Regions from separate parts of the Exiguobacterium sp. E17S genome, predicted to be linked through region 1. Evidence: riboswitches for the same ligand, from Rfam matches in the RefSeq annotation. Region 1 holds a riboswitch; the other holds the start of a gene.
The links. Region 1 has a riboswitch for FMN ahead of ribD (bifunctional diaminohydroxyphosphoribosylaminopyrimidine deaminase/5-amino-6-(5-phosphoribosylamino)uracil reductase RibD). Riboswitches for the same ligand answer to the same signal wherever they lie in the genome.

Region 1 (4,216 bases):
GTCCAGCCGAACATGGCACTGGCTGAGGGCGAGATCGACGCCAATGCCTTCCAGACGATTTCCTACTTCAACGCTTTCAAGAAAGAACATAATTTGAAGCTATCGCCGATTGCGACGACTGTTATCGCACCGATGGGGATTTACTCGGATAAATACAAGGACGTCAAAGACATTCCAACTGGCGGAAAAATCGCTGTTCCGAACGAAGCGACGAACATGGGACGCGCCCTCTTGTTACTGCAAGAAGCAGGTCTGATCAAGCTACCGGACGACTTCGATGGCAACGGTTCGGTCGATAAGATCGTCGAGAATCCGAAAAAGCTAAAAATCGTTCCGATCGTCGCCGGGCAAACGCCACGCGTCTTACCGGACGTCGCGGCATCAATCATCAACAATGGCATTGCCGTTGACGCTGGCTTCAACCCGATCAAGGACTCGATCGTCCATGAGAACGAGACAGCAAAACCATACATCAACATCATCGCGACACGGACGGAAGACAAGAACAAAAAAGAACTGAAAAAAATCGCATCGCTGTATCAACAAAAAGATGTCGCGGCCTTCATCAAAAAAGAATATAAAGGCAGTACGATCCCGACGTTCGTTCCACTGAGCGATATCGGCGAATAATTTCAAAAGGAGAGTGGACAGTATGACGACACCAGTACGCACGACATGGGTAGAGACGATTGAACAGGACATCGAACAAAAACGGGAATCGTATCTTGAGACAAGTCATCGGATTCATGCAACGCCGGAAATCGGGAACGAGGAATTCTTTGCTTCGCGGCTCCATGCGGAGCGTCTAACAGCGGAAGGTTTTACAGTAGAACTCGGCGTCGCGGGGCACGATACCGCGTTCTTCGCGAAGAAATCGAGCGACCGACCAGGCGCAACGATTGCCTTTCTTGCTGAATACGATGCGTTGCCGGGTATTGGTCACGCGTGCGGTCATAATATCATCGGCACGACGAGCGTCGCAGCGGCGATCGCGCTCAGTAAAGTGCTCGATGAAGTCGGCGGGAGTGTCGTTGTCCTTGGAACACCAGCCGAGGAAGGTGGACCGAACGGTAGTGCGAAAGGCAGTTTCGTCAAACATCAGTTGTTGGAAGGGATCGATGCGGCCTTGATGGTCCATCCGTCGGGACAAACACGGATCACGGGTTCTTCCCTTGCGGTCGATCCGCTCGACTTTGCCTTTACGGGTCGTCCGGCACACGCAGCGGCGTCACCAGAGGAAGGCATCAACGCCCTTGACGCTGTCATTCAACTCTTCAATGGAATCAATGCGTTACGTCAGCAATTACCGGACGATGTCCGGATTCACGGAATCATCACGCATGGAGGTGATGCGCCGAACATCATCCCGGAATACGCAAAAGCACGTTTCTTCATCCGGGCGACGACACGGGAACGATTGAATGCCGTCACGGAAAAAGTCAAAGCCGTCGCCCAAGGCGCGGCACTCGCGACTGGGGCGACACTTGACGTCATCGCCTTCCAAAATGAAGTCGATAACCTCGTCTTCAACCGGACGTTCGACCGTCTGTTCCAAGAAGAAGCAGAATCGCTTGGTGAAAAGGTCCACTTAGACGAACGACCGGGTCTTGGTTCGACGGATGCCGGTAACATCAGTCAAGTCATTCCGACGATCCATCCGTATATCAAGATAGGTCCGGACGATCTCGTCGCGCATACGGAAGCATTCAAAGAAGCGGCTCGTTCAGAAGCTGGAGATGAAGCATTGATCACGGGGGCGAAAATCCTCGCTCGGACAGCGCTTCGCGTCCTCGCTGATGAACGGACGCGCGGGGCGATCGCTCAAGAATTCCACGACCGGAAGAACGGATATTTATAAGCGGAAAACGACGACTGGATGCACTGCTATCAGGTGCTCCGGTCGTTTTTGAGATGCAGTCGATCACGAATTGGTGATGAGTGACAGAACTGGAGCGAAATCAAAAAAGAGACAAGACAGAAGCATTTGCGCTTTGTTTTCTTGAAAAAGATATGCTAGGCTAAAATTGTATAACTCAATAATCCAGTTCTTCGGGGTAGGGTGAAAATCCCAACCGGCGGTGATGCGATCGATTGATCGACGAGCCCGCGACCTGTGATGTACGCATCATGGCTGACTTGGTGAGATTCCAGGGCCGACGGTAAAGTCCGGATGGGAGAAGAACGAAACGACACGATTCAAGCCGTTTTCTGAAAAAATGTTTTCAGGAGATGGTCTCTTTCTGCATGAAAAAATGCTGGGAGCGAACCGTGTATTTCGTGAACCCTTCTATACAGACGCCCCTTTTTCAAGGGGCGTCTTTTTTCATTTGAAAGGAGTGAACGCGATGTCACAGATGATGAGTTATGCCATGCAATTAGCACAAATGTTACACGGACAAACAAGTCCGAATCCAAGTGTCGGCTGTGTCATCGTCAAACAAGGACGCATCATCGGCTTCGGTGCGCACCGGTTTGCCGGTGGTCCGCACGCAGAAGTCGAAGCCTTACGGATGGCAGGAGAAGCCGCCCGCGGTGCCGATCTTTACGTGACGCTCGAGCCATGCAATCATCATGGCAAGACGCCACCATGCACGGAAGCGATTCTACAAGCAGGAATCAAACGAGTCTTCGTCGCAACGGAGGACAAACATGCGATCGTCGCTGGTTCCGGAATCAAACGGCTACAGGACACGGGAATCGAAGTCGAGGTCGGCCTGTTACGCCATGAGGCAGAAGCTCTCTACACGGAATTCTGGAAGACGATCGAACGAAAACGCCCGACCGTGACCGTCAAGATCGCTCAGACGATGAACGGGATCGCGGCGACAGGTGAACAGCGCTGGATCACGTCAGAAGAAGCACGCGCGAATGGTCGCGCCCTGCGTGGACGCCATGATGCGATCCTCGTCGGCAGTGAGACGGTCCTCGTCGATGATCCGGCACTGACTTTACGCGCGGCGTCAGGTATCGAACCGATTCGGGTAATCGTCGATCGCCGTGGTCGGGTCCCGGAGACGGCGCAAGTTTTCCGCGATGGTAAAAATCCAACCTACTGGCTGACGAGTGTTCCTCGGATCAGTCACGATCAGGTGACGGTGCTCGTCGGTGAGTATGAGACGCCGGAAGCGATTTTAAAACGCTTATACGAACAAGACATTCGCAGTGTTTTGATCGAAGGTGGACCGACGATTCAAGCCGCTTTCCTTGAGGCAGATCTCGTTGACCGAATCGAAGTCTACCAAGCCCCATCGATTTTTGAAGGCGATGCGTGGAATAGTCAACACGATATCGAAGATCGTTTTCAAATCGACCAGGTTGAGACGGTTGGACCGGATCTCCATCTGACGTACATCCGAAAGGAGGAGACAACATGTTCACCGGATTGATTGAAGAAGTCGGAACCTTAAAACGAAAGATCCCGCGACCGAACGGGTTAGCGCTTGAAATTGAGGCGCACCGGGTACTCGAAGGAACGAAGATCGGAGATAGCATCGCCGTCGATGGGATTTGTTTGACGGTCACGTCGATGAGTCCGACCGGTTTCACGGCAGATGCCGTCCATGACACGATTCGGTCAACAGCCCTCGGCACGTACCGCGTCGGAAGCCCATTGCAACTCGAACGGGCGATGCCGGCAGACGGTCGCTTCGGCGGCCATTTCGTCAGTGGACATATCGACGGAACAGCTCGGCTGATCAGTCGGCGACCGGATGGAGAAGCGATGGTCTATACGTTTGATGTCGGATCGTGGCAAAAGTATTGTATTCCGAAAGGCTCGATCGCAATCAACGGTACGAGCCTGACGTTGCAAGGCGTCACGCCGGAAACGATCTCGATTTCATTGATTCCGCACTCACGTCAAGTGACGACGTTTGATCGATTGGCAAGCGGCGCAGTCGTCAATATCGAGTGTGACATGATGGCGAAACATCTCTATCATTTCACGCAGCATGAGAAGCAGACGGACTGGGCAGCATTCTTAGGAGGCGACATGTAATGAACGGATTCGACTTGATTGAAGACGCAATAGAAGATTTGAAAAAAGGACGACCGATCATCGTCTGTGATGACGAGGATCGTGAGAATGAAGGCGATCTCGTCATGCTCGCAGAACACGCGACAGCAGAAAACATCAACTTCATGATCACATACGGAAAAGGACTCGTCTGTGTACCAGTCAGTCCGCGGATCGCACAGCGACTCGAACTTGCTCCGA
Region 2 (4,216 bases), on a different contig from region 1:
TTCAACGTCTCCTCCATCACGAAGAAGGAACGGACGCAATTTTTCAAGAACTTCATTCACTTGATCAAACATTTCCATGCGTAAACACATCCTTTCGTATAGTTTCATTGTAACAGGGTTGAAAAATGTTCTCAATCTGGAAAACTTGTATACTAAAGAGGAGAGAATTGAAAAGGGGGACTTCAAGATGGAAATCACGGTTTATGGAACAGCGGTCACTTGTCCGAGTTGTGTCGGGGCACCCAGCTCGGAAGAGACGTTCAGTTGGCTACAAGCTGTCCTCGGACAGAAATATGAGCAAGCGATGACGCTACGCTATGTCGATTTCGAGACAGCAACAGCGGATCAATGGACGGAAGCCTTGAAAGAGGATGTCTATTTTTATCCACTGATCGTGCTTGATGATGAGATGATTGACGAGGGGTACGTCAAGCTGAAGACGATCACGGCAGCGATTGATGCAAAGTTAAGTCAGACGGGGTGAACGACAAAGAGGTATCCCAAAGATCGGGACACCTCTTTTGTTCATTTAATCTTTTTGTGTTTCCATAAGACACCGGACTTTAAGAGACGTGGGACTTTCCCCGTCAGCGCTTGCTTGCCCATGACGATCCCAAAACCATCTGATTTCCCGAGCGATCCGAGCATCCCGCGCAATTTGATTTCTGGCAGTTTCGGCAATTTTTTCCCTTGCCATTTCGCTTGCAAGACATCGACGACTTGTTCTGCCTGATGTTCTGCGAGTTGACCGCTTGGTGCATACGGCAAGCTGGCACAATCGCCGATGACGAAGACGTTATCGTATTCTGGTACATGGTGATGTTCCGTCAATTTGATCCGACCGCCACTGTCTGCAGCAAAGCCGAGATCACGAACGACCTTGACCGGCTGCGTACCTGCCGTCCAAATCGTCAAGTCCGACGGGTACGTATCGTCGCCGTTTCGCACGTCGTCCGCCGTGACGAGCGTGACGTTCGAATTGTTGATGACCTCAACGTCATGCTCCTCGAACCATTCCTGGACGTAAGACGAGACTTTATCGGATAAGAATGACAAGACGGATGGACCGCGGTCGAACAGACGAATCGTTAAATCTTTCCGGCTCTCATGCAGTTCACTGGCAAGTTCGACACCAGATAGACCAGCACCGACGATCGAGACGACGGACCCCGGTGACAAACCACAGATCGCTTGCTGTGTCTTGCGCGATTCTTCAAGTGTCTGGATGCTATATGTAAACTCTTGAGCACCCGGAATGTTGTGGTATTTATCCTCGCAACCGAGGGCGATGATCAAGTCATCATAGAATAATTCTGATCCGTCCTGCAGGTGGACCGTATTCGTCTCTGGTGAGATTTTAATGACATGTCCATATTTATAAGTAAGATGTTTCCCCTCCGGAAATTCAATCCGGACATCTCGATCTGATAATGTACCTGCTGCGAGTGCGTAATATTCCGTTTTGAGTGCGTGGTACGGTAGACGGTCGACGAGCGTGACGGCAACTTCCTCGTCCTTGAATCGCTCACAAATCCGCATTCCACCATATCCTCCGCCGAGTACGACCAATTGCTTCATAACGTAAAATCCCCCTTAGTTCCCCTAAATCAGTCTGACCTTGTATAATACGACATGAGGCAGGTCGTTTCCTGCTTGAAGGAGGAAAAAAAGTGAATCCGATTATTGAATTTTGTATCAGTAACTTAGCGGCTGGTACACAGGTCGTCATGGAGCAACTCGAACGTGACCCTAACGTCGACGTCGTCGAATACGGTTGTCTCGGCTATTGCGGCATTTGTTCGCTTGATCATTTTTGTCTCGTTGATGGTGAGACGGTCGTAGGCGAGACGCCGGAAGAGTTGCTTGAAAAGATTTACCTAAAAATCGAAGAGAATGAGCTGTGAGCACGAACAGCCAAAAAAAACCCCTCGTTCGTCTGAACGAGGGGATTCGTGTCCGTCAGCGGGCGCAGCTTTTCGGATCAGGCAGATTGTTGACGGCGCATCATCCATGGTCGTAGTTTCAAGAACAACGGAATGAAGAGTGCCGAGATGAACAACGCCTTGATGACGTTAAACGGTAAGATACCAGCTGTGATCGCTGTCCATTTGACAGCTGGATCCGCCATGTAGTCCATACCAAGGAACCATGCATACGCTGGAAGGATCAAGATATAGTTGAGAATCGCAAGACCGAGTGCCATCGTGATCGTACCAGCGACGAGACCAGTTGCGAGACCTTGTGTTGATTTCTTTTTGTGGTAGAACCAGCTGACAGGAAGCACGAATGCGACACCAGCAGCGAAGTTCGCGAATTCTCCGACCGGAACACCACTTCCGCGGAAGATGTAGTATAGCACGTTCTTCAATGCTTCGACGATGACACCTGCGACCGGTGAGAACATGATCGCTGCGACGAGAGCAGGAACATCACTGAAGTCAATCTTCAGATAGTTCGGTAAGAACGGCAGTGGAAAATTGATAAGCATAAGAACAAACGAGATTGATCCTAACATTGACAGAGTGACCATTTTTTGTGTGCGTTTCATACGAGTATTGTCTCCTTTTGCTCGTTCCTCTCGATGAAGTATTGGCATGACTGCGTCCATAAAGAAACCCCTATTGATGAGATCAACAGGGGAGAAGTCCGCATTAAATAAACCTAATCGATTGTTGCAAAAATCGATCAAATTCAAACTCATGCCGCCATCTTCTCCCATCCAGACTGTACTGTCGGCTCCTGAATTACACAGAATCAGCAAATAGCGCCCTATTCGCTCGCGGGCTTCAACTCAAGAAGAGTTGTTTACCGCCGGTCGGGAATTTCACCCTGCCCTGAAGATGGAACGATTATTTTGTTGTACATACCATTTATACAACGAATTCAAGATAGTTTCAAGCAACTAGGTTTCGATTCGCTCAGAAGTTGCGTATACTAAAGAAAAGGAAGGTGATGACATGATCCATTTAACGGAGGCAGCAGCGCTACAAGTCCAGGACATGATGGCGCAGGCACCAGCAGATGAACGGAATCTTCGGATGCTCGTCCAAGGTGGTGGATGTAGTGGTCTGTCGTACGGAATGGGATTCGACCAACAGAAAGAAACGGATCTCGTTTTCGAACAGCACGGCGTGACCGTCATCGTGGACGAAAAAGATTATCCGGTCGTCAAAGGACTGGAAATCGATTATAAGCAGTCGATGCTCGGCGGCGGATTCACGATCACGAATCCGAATGCCATCGCAACATGCGGTTGCGGGACTTCGTTCCGGACGGCAACGAATGCTGGGACACCGGGTGGCTGTTAATGAATCCAATCGTGGACATCGTCCACGATTTTTTTATTGTCCGCATACAGGAGACCTGTTCCGTTGACTCGAAATATTAAGAGAGTGAATGCTACTACGAACAGGGAGGGCTTCAGGATGAGAAAAGTATTGATCTTCGGGGGAACGCGCTATTTCGGACGCCGGCTTGCAATTCGCTTAGCCGATTCGGGGGATGACGTGACAATCGTCACACGCGGCGAGCATACGCCACCAGTCGCGAAGGGCTTGACATTTTTCAAAGGAGACCGGACGTCAAGTAGTACGATGAAGGACTTAAGCCAACAGCACTGGGATGTCATCTATGACAACATTTGCTTCACGCCGTATCAAGCCAAGCTTGCGATCGACGCGTTTGAAGGGAAAGTCGGGCGCTACGTGTTGACGTCGACGATGTCTGTCTATGAAGACGGTGGTGCGAATATCACGGAGCGTGCCTACAATCCGTTTCCCGGGAAATATGAGCTTGAGAAGGAACATGGATATGGCGAAGGGAAGCGCCAAGCGGAGAGTTATTTCTTCCAACGGGCGACGTTCCCAGTCGTTGCGGTCCGTTTTCCGGTCGTCCTCGGACCAGATGACTATACGGAGCGACTCGTCTTTCATATCAAGCGGGCGCTTGACGGTCGTCCGATCGTTGCCGAAAACACATACGCGAAGATGGGGTATATCTCAAGTTATGAAGCCGCTGCCTTTCTTGAGTGGTGTGGTCGTTCGGAACTGACCGGACCAATCAACGCTGCAAGTGACGGTGTCTTATCAATTCAAGACCTAGTGGATAAGATCGACCGCGTTGCGGGAACGACGAGTCAACTCGTTGCAAAAGGAGAAGATGAATCGCCGCTTGCGCCAGAACGCGATTTCTATATGGATACGACAGCTGCGAAACA

Region 2: linked by a shared signal. The riboswitch ahead of AC3B4V_RS07355 (ECF transporter S component) and the one ahead of ribD (bifunctional diaminohydroxyphosphoribosylaminopyrimidine deaminase/5-amino-6-(5-phosphoribosylamino)uracil reductase RibD) in region 1 are both predicted to bind FMN.

Annotation. Positions count from the first base shown of each region.
Region 1 covers NZ_JBYLRU010000006.1:72,942-77,157, forward strand. The annotation lists gene AC3B4V_RS14740 (MetQ/NlpA family ABC transporter substrate-binding protein) at 1-630, shown strand, start outside; gene AC3B4V_RS14745 (M20 family metallopeptidase) at 653-1,858, shown strand; FMN riboswitch at 2,042-2,186, shown strand; gene ribD (bifunctional diaminohydroxyphosphoribosylaminopyrimidine deaminase/5-amino-6-(5-phosphoribosylamino)uracil reductase RibD) at 2,346-3,386, shown strand; gene ribE (riboflavin synthase) at 3,371-3,997, shown strand; gene ribA (GTP cyclohydrolase II) at 3,997-4,216, shown strand, end outside.
Region 2 covers NZ_JBYLRU010000001.1:1,425,291-1,429,506, reverse strand. The annotation lists gene AC3B4V_RS07375 (NifU family protein) at 1-78, opposite strand, end outside; gene AC3B4V_RS07370 (DUF1462 family protein) at 188-484, shown strand; gene AC3B4V_RS07365 (NAD(P)/FAD-dependent oxidoreductase) at 526-1,578, opposite strand; gene AC3B4V_RS07360 (YuzB family protein) at 1,671-1,904, shown strand; gene AC3B4V_RS07355 (ECF transporter S component) at 1,982-2,548, opposite strand; FMN riboswitch at 2,704-2,846, opposite strand; gene AC3B4V_RS07350 (HesB/IscA family protein) at 2,958-3,308, shown strand; gene AC3B4V_RS07345 (NAD-dependent epimerase/dehydratase family protein) at 3,426-4,216, shown strand, end outside.